2 regions of the Leptospira kirschneri serovar Cynopteri str. 3522 CT genome follow, and region 1 is predicted to be linked to the other one. Evidence: riboswitches for the same ligand, from Rfam matches in the RefSeq annotation. Region 1 holds a riboswitch; the other holds the start of a gene.
What was found. A riboswitch is a leader RNA that binds a small molecule or an ion and turns the genes downstream of it on or off. The one in region 1 is predicted to bind cobalamin.
Positions count from the first base shown of each region.

Region 2: it holds a riboswitch for cobalamin, as region 1 does, so the genes downstream of both, LEP1GSC049_RS223725 (TonB-dependent receptor plug domain-containing protein) here and LEP1GSC049_RS217160 (CbiX/SirB N-terminal domain-containing protein) in region 1, are expected to answer to the same signal.

Region 1 covers NZ_AHMN02000007.1:18,929-23,358, forward strand. The annotation lists gene LEP1GSC049_RS217165 (hypothetical protein) at 1-553, opposite strand, end outside; cobalamin riboswitch at 1,876-2,059, shown strand; gene LEP1GSC049_RS217160 (CbiX/SirB N-terminal domain-containing protein) at 2,326-3,504, shown strand; gene LEP1GSC049_RS217155 (DUF3209 family protein) at 3,523-3,894, shown strand; gene LEP1GSC049_RS217150 (FAD-dependent oxidoreductase) at 3,900-4,430, shown strand, end outside.
Region 2 covers NZ_AHMN02000004.1:30,171-34,600, forward strand. The annotation lists gene LEP1GSC049_RS223735 (leucine-rich repeat domain-containing protein) at 1-427, shown strand, start outside; partial or broken gene LEP1GSC049_RS2000000225365 (leucine-rich repeat domain-containing protein) at 623-1,170, shown strand; cobalamin riboswitch at 1,478-1,656, shown strand; gene LEP1GSC049_RS223725 (TonB-dependent receptor plug domain-containing protein) at 1,761-3,884, shown strand; gene LEP1GSC049_RS223720 (YncE family protein) at 3,886-4,430, shown strand, end outside.

The DNA of each region.
Region 1 (4,430 bases):
CCGGAAATGAATGATAGAGTTTTTTTGTGAATACTTTTGCATGAATCGATTTTTGTACAAAGTCCGGTCCAGGAGGTCCAGAATACAAAAGACCGGGGAAGGCTTCTTCTCCATCGGTTAAGAATACTACCGGTAGTATTTTTTTTGGATGAGGACCTAGATCGTGTACGAGATGTTGCAATTTTTTGAATATGGTTGCGTCTCTCCAAGCGGGAAGTTCCCCTTGATGTGCAAGATAAATTGCAAGTTCTGGAAGAAATACTTCCTGAAACCAGGAAGAAGAATCAGCAATTTTTTGAAGAACGGAAACTCCAGCGTTATCTAAAAAGGAATGGATTTGAATTACGTCCCTTCCGTGCATGTAAGTAAGTGGCAATTTTTTTAGAATTTTCGCTCTTAGCGTAGCGCGGCGTGCAATGGAATTACGAAATCGTTTTTCTAGATAATATCCTGTAAGTAAAACTAGAGCTACAAAGATAGTTCCGTTGATGACCGGAATCCAAGAAAATTCCGGCCAGATAAGAACTGGACGTGCTTGGGCCAAAAAAAACATGCAAAATATATACGTTTCTTTTTTTGAGGGTCAAGCAGGATTCTTAGAGCTCTTTTCAAGAATCCTACAATTGAATTCCAAAACTTCGAACGATTCTATCTTAGATTGGATAAAGTGAGGTTTCAACTCTAAAAAGTAAATTTGATTTTGTTTATATCCTCCTTTTTAAAGATTTGTGTAAGATTATATCGTTTTTCGCAAACTCGTAGTTAGAGTTTTTACCAACCTGTTTGTTTCTACGAATTGATTCTATTTTGAATTTCTAAACCTTTTTATGTAATTTTTATCTTAATTTTAAGTATTTCAGTGACTTGATCAAACCGTAAAATATTCCCGATGTGGGAACTCATACAATTTCAGTTTACTTTAAAATTCTATCTTTTACCAACCGCGTAAAGTATAAGATTTTATGAACTTTTGAGTGATTCATCTTTCAATGAAAACTTGAAACGATCTGTTTTGTAAGATCAGAACGTTTGTAAAAGTATGAGTTCCTACATTCCCCAAATTTACCTGTAAAATTGTGATTTGTGATAGTTCCTACAAGTTAAGTCTCTTTGGGAAGTTTATGGATTTGTAAATCGTATTTTCATCGTTAGATTCAGTGGTAGTTCCCACAAATTATTATCAGGATGTAAATTGATACAAAGTTCCAAAACTACGGTTTCTACTCAAAACTACATGATAAAAGTATCCAACCTAATAATTTATACTTCAATCATGTAAATTTTTTATAAAGACCGGGCGTTATCGGACCGCGCTTTCAAGCTTCAGTCAATAAATTGCATGAAAGAAGCTTAATATAATATTTCGTTTTTAGTTACAATTTAGAACACGATCTGTCAAACACTGGTGATATACTTTATTACATAATTTTAAGTTAAACTTTTGCCTTTTCTGATTTTTATATTGAGTCCACATTTTCAGCAGAATGTTACTGATCTCTATAAAATTAGAGTTGTTGAAAAATTAATTCTCCATCTGTTTCTATTTTATGCAAATCGGCAATTGAAGCAGTTTTGTTAATCGCCACTATGGAATTTTTCAACAACTCTATTGAATACCGTTAATTCTATCACAAAACGCTGATTTTATGTAAAATATTAGGTACTTTATTATATAGTTATGAGTAATACTCAAGTATTATAAAATAAATTATAATTTTATAAAATTATTATATTATTTCAGATTTATTACTTAAGTATTTTAGCTTATTTCAAAAATATTTTTTCATAAAATTGATTTCCTAATTTGAAAATACAGTTTTTTCATATCGGATTAAAAAATATACTTCCCAAAAAAATCGTTTCCAGTCTTGCTGGAATCACAGTTTTTTCATAGGTTTATCTACATTACACATAGATAGGAAGACGGTTAAAATCCGTCACGGTATCCGCCGCTGTAAGAAGGACGAAAGACATACTAAGCCACTGGGACAACTACCTGGGAAGGCGTGTCGAGTAGAAAGATTTCAAGTCAGAATACGGCTTATGAAATTCCTGAAGTACGTTTCGACCTCGGAAATAAGGCGACCGTAACTTAAGCAAATTTTTACAATAAAAGAACGTTTTGGTTTTATTTAGGCAATCAAAACGTTAGTCGCTCTTGTTCCTTTAAAGAAAGAGATTTTATGTATATTGTTTATACGCAAATAAGTGATTTTGTCGAAATTCTATTTTACTCCTTCTTTGTAAAAAAAAGTTTCATAAAAATAGAATCAAATTTTCTTTTTTACCTCTTTCGAAAGGAACAGAAAAAGGCTTAAATAAAATATGAATGTTCCTGGAATTCTTATCATAGGACACGGAAGTAGAGAATCTACTTACGATGGAGAATTTAAGAAGTTCGTAGAAGGATACCAAAATCTTCACCCGAAATATGAAATCAGGACCGCATATGTAGAACTCTCAAAATCTGACGTCAAAACCGTACTTAGAGAATTTTCAAAGACACATAATAAAATATTGATATTTCCTTTATTTTTATTTGCTTCTAATCACGTCAAAAACGATATTTCTTTGGTTTTGTCCGATCTAAAACGAGAATTTGTTAATCATAGATTCATTTCCGCAATGCCTTTGGGAATACATTCAAACATTATAAATTTATTGCATATACGATCTAAACAAAACGAGTCGTTTAGAATCCAATCAAAAACCGCCGTGATCGTGGTAGGAAGGGGCGCCTCTGACGCCGATTCCAACGGAGACTTTTACAAAGCGGTTCGTTTTTTCGAGGAGTCTTCTTCTTTTCTTTTTGTAAAACCTTGTTTTATCGGAATTACAAAACCTCTCTTACAAGAAAGTTTAGAAATTTGTATAAAATTGAGGCCGGAACACATTCTGATTATTCCTTACTTTCTATTTTATGGAAAACTAATACAAAAGATTTCTCATATAGCCAAAGAATATTCGGAAAAATATCCTTGGATCAAAATCGAAACGGTTTCTCATTTTGGTCCAGATCCGATTTTGTATCCGATACTTGACGAAAAAATCTCACAGGCGCTTTCTGGTACAGCGACCCTACCTTGTGATAACTGTGAGTATAGAGTTTCTATTCCTGGACTCAAAAATAAAGTGGGCGGTTTGAACTCTCTTCTTTGGAGTATGAGACATTTGGAAACTCATACTCAGGCGGCTCCTCATGAGTTTCCTCATCGAAATTTTAAAAAACATATCTTTGTCTGCGATAGCGTGGATTGTGTAAATCAAGGTAGTATTTCTTTAATCCATAAAATCCGTTCCTTTATCAGAAAACACGAAAGACAATCTGAGTTTAGAGTTTCTAAAAGTTCTTGTTTGGGCAGATGTGGCGAAGGCCCGACCGTGGTAATTTATCCAGACGGAATTTGGTATCAAAGAGTAAGCGAAAACGACGCAGAAGAATTAGTCGCCGAACACTTGTTAAATGACAGATTGGTCACAAGACTTGTAGATAATATTATGTAGTAATTGAGGAGTATAACATTGGCATGTCACGAAATTGCCGCGTTGCGGTTGGGTATGATGAATTTAATTGGAATTAAAGATGAAGTCACAATTCGACATGAACAGTCTGAAATCGGAGTTGCGTTAGAATCTACTGGACCGATTCGTTCTTTGGCGGAGGCAAAAGATTTTGAATCGCTTATTAAGTTTTACGAAATATCTTTAACTGATTTAGAGGAAAGAATTTCAAAAATGAAAAAAGACGATCCCAAAATGGCGTATTATCGTTCTCTTTTAATCTTAACAAAAAAGATAGAATTCGAATTAAAAAATTCTGTTTTTATTTTTCAAAATTTCTTTCGGGATTTGGAAGAAATACACGATTTCGTCCACGAAATTTTTCCAACATAATCGACATGGCAAAATCTTCTAAAAGAGCCGAAATCAAAAATATTTGTAAAAAGAACGGCTCTGCGATAATCACTCTCGTTTCTAAAAACGGACCTCTTAACTTTTTAGGAGGTCAGTATGTAATTTTCAACTCCGGTCTTAAAACAAAAGACGGAAAAGAAATCAAACGGGCTTACTCCATTTTTTCTTCTGACACACAACAAGAAGAATTTCAAATTTGTATCCAACCGGTAACCGGTGGTCTTATATCTAATCATATTCCGAATCTTGCAATTGGTAGCGAGTTAGAATTTTCTGGTCCTTGGGGGAAATTTGTAGAAAATCCGAATTGGCCTAAAAAAGGGAAAATTCTTTTAATTGCTACCGATATTGGAATCACGACTATTCATTCCATTCTCCATTCTTTGCGATGGAGAGATAAACTTAAAGACACTTATGTGTTATGGTATCTTTTTCTTAAGGAGAAATCCATCTCCGTCCAAGAAATTTTAAAACGACTTCCAGAAGGATTCCATTTTTTGAATGTGATTTCCGTT
Region 2 (4,430 bases), on a different contig from region 1:
GAAAGACTTGAAGCATTTATGGTTACACGGAGGAAAGATAAATAGTCTTACTGGCATACCTACTAATATCGAATCATTGAGATTGACAAGGATTCCAAATATTCGGTCTTTGGATGGACTTTCGCTTTGTTCTTCTCTTTTAGATTTGAGGGTTGATTCCTGTAAAAAGATAATCTCGTTGAATGGAATCGAAAATTGTATCGCGTTAAACATTTTATCTATGATTGGATTAAAACTGGAATCTCTGGAACCGGTTCGTCATTTGAAACGTCTAGAGTATGTTGTGTTTGCAGGAGTTACCCGTATATCAAATCGTGTTGATGTATTGTATAATCTTCCTATGTTAAAAGAATTAATCGTTCCCAAACATGCCCATTTGGATTTAAGTCAGTTTCCTGAAGGTTGTAATGTAAGAGTAGTTAATTAACGTGAGTTTTACGTAATAAAATTAGGGCGAATCCGGCTTGCCACAGGCAGCCGGACCAGGCTCTTTAGCTTCGGTCAAGTTATTGTGAAACTACAGAATCAGATTCAATTTTCATAAAATACCAATAACTTGATCCTAAAACGCGACCCTTAGGAGAAGAGAGCCGTTTTACTAAGTTCTATAAAAATAGTGTAAATGTCTTCTTATGGTTCGGCATTCAGAACTTGGAACAAAAAGCGCGATCGCTTAAAGTATTGCAAAATTACTTCCTTCATTGAAAAAAATATTTCGCTGAAACAACGCGTATCCTCTTTTGTTCATTGCAATAAAATTTTGATTTGGAAAATCCGTCGCATGAACTTTTTTACAACACAGATTCGTTTTAAAAAAATCGGAATGGTTCTTTTGATTTCTATCTTTTTTTTCTTCAACGAGGTCGAAGCGCAAGAGCAAATTGTGGAAGTAAAAGCTTACACAAATTTAATAGAGGCTTCCAAAATTCTTCGGATGTTCGTATTCTGCATTTGAACGGTCAAGGATTTAAAAATCTTCCGAGACAAATCGGAAATCTACAAAATTTAACAGAGTTGAATTTAGGGAGCAATTCACTTACGACAGTTCCTAAAGAAATCGGAGAACTACGGAATTTAAAAGAGTTGGATTTGAGTTCCAATTCTCTTTCGGTCAAAGAGAAAAAGAGAATTCGAAAGTTACTTCCAAAATGTTCTATCATCTATTTCTGAATAACGACTTATTATACGAACTTTCAAAAACATTTGGAAATTACGAATTCGCCCTCGGGATGTTTACGTTAATGTAATAAACGATGATCTTTGAATGTTACAAGTTGCTGTTAAACGCGCTGTTTTTAATTCTGTTTCAAAAGTAGAATTCAAAAATGGATTTTTATCATCCTTTGAAGTATCAAAACCTGGATTCAACAAAAGCATTTTTTTATCTACAAACATGTCCGATTCATTATAGTTTTCTCGCCGAATCTTTCCTCTTTTCTCAACAGATTTCTCTTGCTTGCGAAGTCCTATTTAGAAATCTTGGAACGGAAAACTTGTTTTATCCTCTAAAGAGGAAGGGAATCCGGTTCAAATCCGGAGCTGAACCCGCAGCTGTAATCGTCGAACAAGATTTCGCAAAAAAAGCCACTGCGTAAAATGCGGGAAGGCAGCGAAATTGACGAAAGCCAGAAGACCTAACGAGTTAAAATACAAACTGATGGGACTTTCGGGAGTTAAGGTCGGGTTTGAAAAATAGGCCTACGTTTACTATATTCCCAATGGGGAATTACCGATTTTTCGATCCCTTACCCCAAATAAAAATGGGATCAAATCGATACATTCAAATTTTAAAATATTCTGTAATTCTATTTTTCCCCGTATTGGGTAAAACTTTAAACTCACAGGATCATACTTCAAACGTGGTTTCCTCTCCAAAGACGGAAACCGTTCAAGTGATTGGAAAGGTTTCAAATTCCGGTCCCCAAAATTTCCGTTCCAATCCGAGCGGGTTTCAGACTGCAATTCAATTGGACGAAACCTCTGCGCGTTATACGTCATTGCCGGAGGTATTGGAAAGAGAGGCCGGTCTTAGGGTCCGGTCTTTCGGCGGATTGGGATCCTATTCTACACTTTCTATTCGTGGTACAAATCCGAATCAGTCTAGAATCTATTTGGACGGGATTCCGCTGAACAATTCACAAGGAGGAGAAGTAAATCTCGCGGATCTTCCTTTTGATAGTTTAGAAAGTGTGGAAGTATATAGATCCGGAAACCCGATCGGTTTTTCGGGATCTGCGATCGGGGGTTCTGTCAATCTGGTAACCAAAAAGGATTCCCAAAAGCCAAAAACCAGAATCAATTTAGGGGGAGGATCATTTAACACTGGAAAGGCGAGTGTTTCTCATACTGGTAACTACAAAGGAATAGGAACCAGCTTTTTAGTGTTAGGTGAAAAGTCCGATCAGAATTTTTCCTATAAAAACGATCACGGAACAGTCGTTTTAAACACGTTAGACGATACTATTGATAGAAGAAAAAATGCGGCCTTTGAAAGAGCGGCTCTTTTTGGATCTCTAAAATACCAGATCGGAAAAACGGAACTGAAGTTCTTAAATGATTTCAACCATAGAATTCACGGACTTCCCGGGCCTGGATCCAATCAGACAGATAGGGTTCATCGAAAATACGACAGAAATACGAGTTCTTTTGCTACAGACACTAAAGGGCTGTTTGTAGATTCCTTTCGGTTGGAAACCAGAAGTTTTTATACGGCGGCTAAAGATGATCTTTACGATCCTCTTTCTGAATTTTCTAAAGGAACTCCGAATTCCAGAGCGGAAATCAGGCAAGCCGGTTTTCAAATTATACCTACCTTATACTTAACCGACTATCATCAGATCTTGAGGGGATTTATGTCTTTGGAAAAAGAATCCTTCGATCGGGAGAGGTTGACTTCTTCTAATGTAGTAGGAAGGGTGGAACCTAAAAAAGAAAGAACTTATTCCTCCTTTCGTCTGGAAGACGAAATCCGTTTTTGGAATTCGAAAATACTTTTGATACCTTCTGTGACTTGGGATCACTATAAGGATCGTTTTCCTTCCGAGGAACCCTGGTATCGAAGACAGGATCCGCTTGCGAGTGATCTAAAAAAAACTACATTCACAAATCCTAAATTAGGTTTTGTTTGGAAGGTATTCGAAAAAGAAAGTTGGGATGTTCAGTTTCAAGCAAACGCGTCCAGACAATATAGGATTCCTTCTTTTTTAGAAATGTTTGGGGAGCAAGGAAGTATCGTCGCAAATCCCAACTTAAAACCGGAACAAAGCGAAAACGGAGACGCAGGTTTTATATATAAAACGAATCATTCATTCTTAAAAACAAAAACGAGTGTTTCTTGTTTTAAAAAAGACATGAGGGATATGATCTTGTTTTTGCCAAATTCCCAGTTTACGCTCAGGCCGGAAAATGTAGATTCCGCTAAAATTAGAGGATTAGAATTTTCTCATAGAGGAGATTGGAAATACGGAATTAAATTTTTATTCAACTATACGTATCAAGAAGCTATCAATACTTCTTCTTCTCCGTATTTACATGGAAAAACACTTCCTTTGAGACCCAGACACGAATTTTCTAGCACGTTTTCCTGGAAAGGAAAGAAACTGGAAACCGGAATAGAATTATTGTATATCGGAGCCGTGTTCAGGGATAGGACCAACGAATATATCAATTATATTCCGGAAAGACAGATCTGGAATTATTTTTTCACTTGGGTACTTGACTCTGAATCGAAAGATTCTGATTTAAACGGAAATTCGAAAGAGATAACGAGAGAGGTTCTTTTAACCTTTGAAGTCAAAAATTTTACAGATAAAAGAATATCCGATCTGATTGGCTATCCTTTACCTGGAAGAAGCTGGTACACAACTTTGAGTATGAGATTTTAAGATGAGGACAAAATTTAAGGTTTTTATTTTATTCTTTTTTTTGAATGTATTTTGTAGAGACATTGAAAGGCCTTCTTTTTTAAGTCTGCTTCTGATTCAAAATTTACCTGGAAACATAGGAGTGGTTACCACGGATTTCGGAGGAGGAGGTCGGTTTAAAGTAATCAATCCAACTCTTTTTTACACTTATCCCGGATTGACTCCGATCCATTCGGATGCGGTCGCCCGATTTGGAAACGGAAAAGTATATGTATTAAATCGATTGAATCGGGATAGTATTCAGGTATTGGACCCGAATTATGGATTTATCACCACTTCGGAACTTTCGCTCGGTTCTAAAGTCAATCCTGTGGATATGGAATTTGCAAGTGCATCCAAAGCTTACGTGAGTCTTTATGGGGCCAATCAATTGATGATCGTAGATCCGACCTATATGACGATCACTGGTTTTATTGATTTAGGAAGTTATGCGGAATCTTTTTCTCTTGGAGCTTCTCCGGACGGAATTCCGGAAATGAGCGGATTAAAAATAGTGGGGGATTCTCT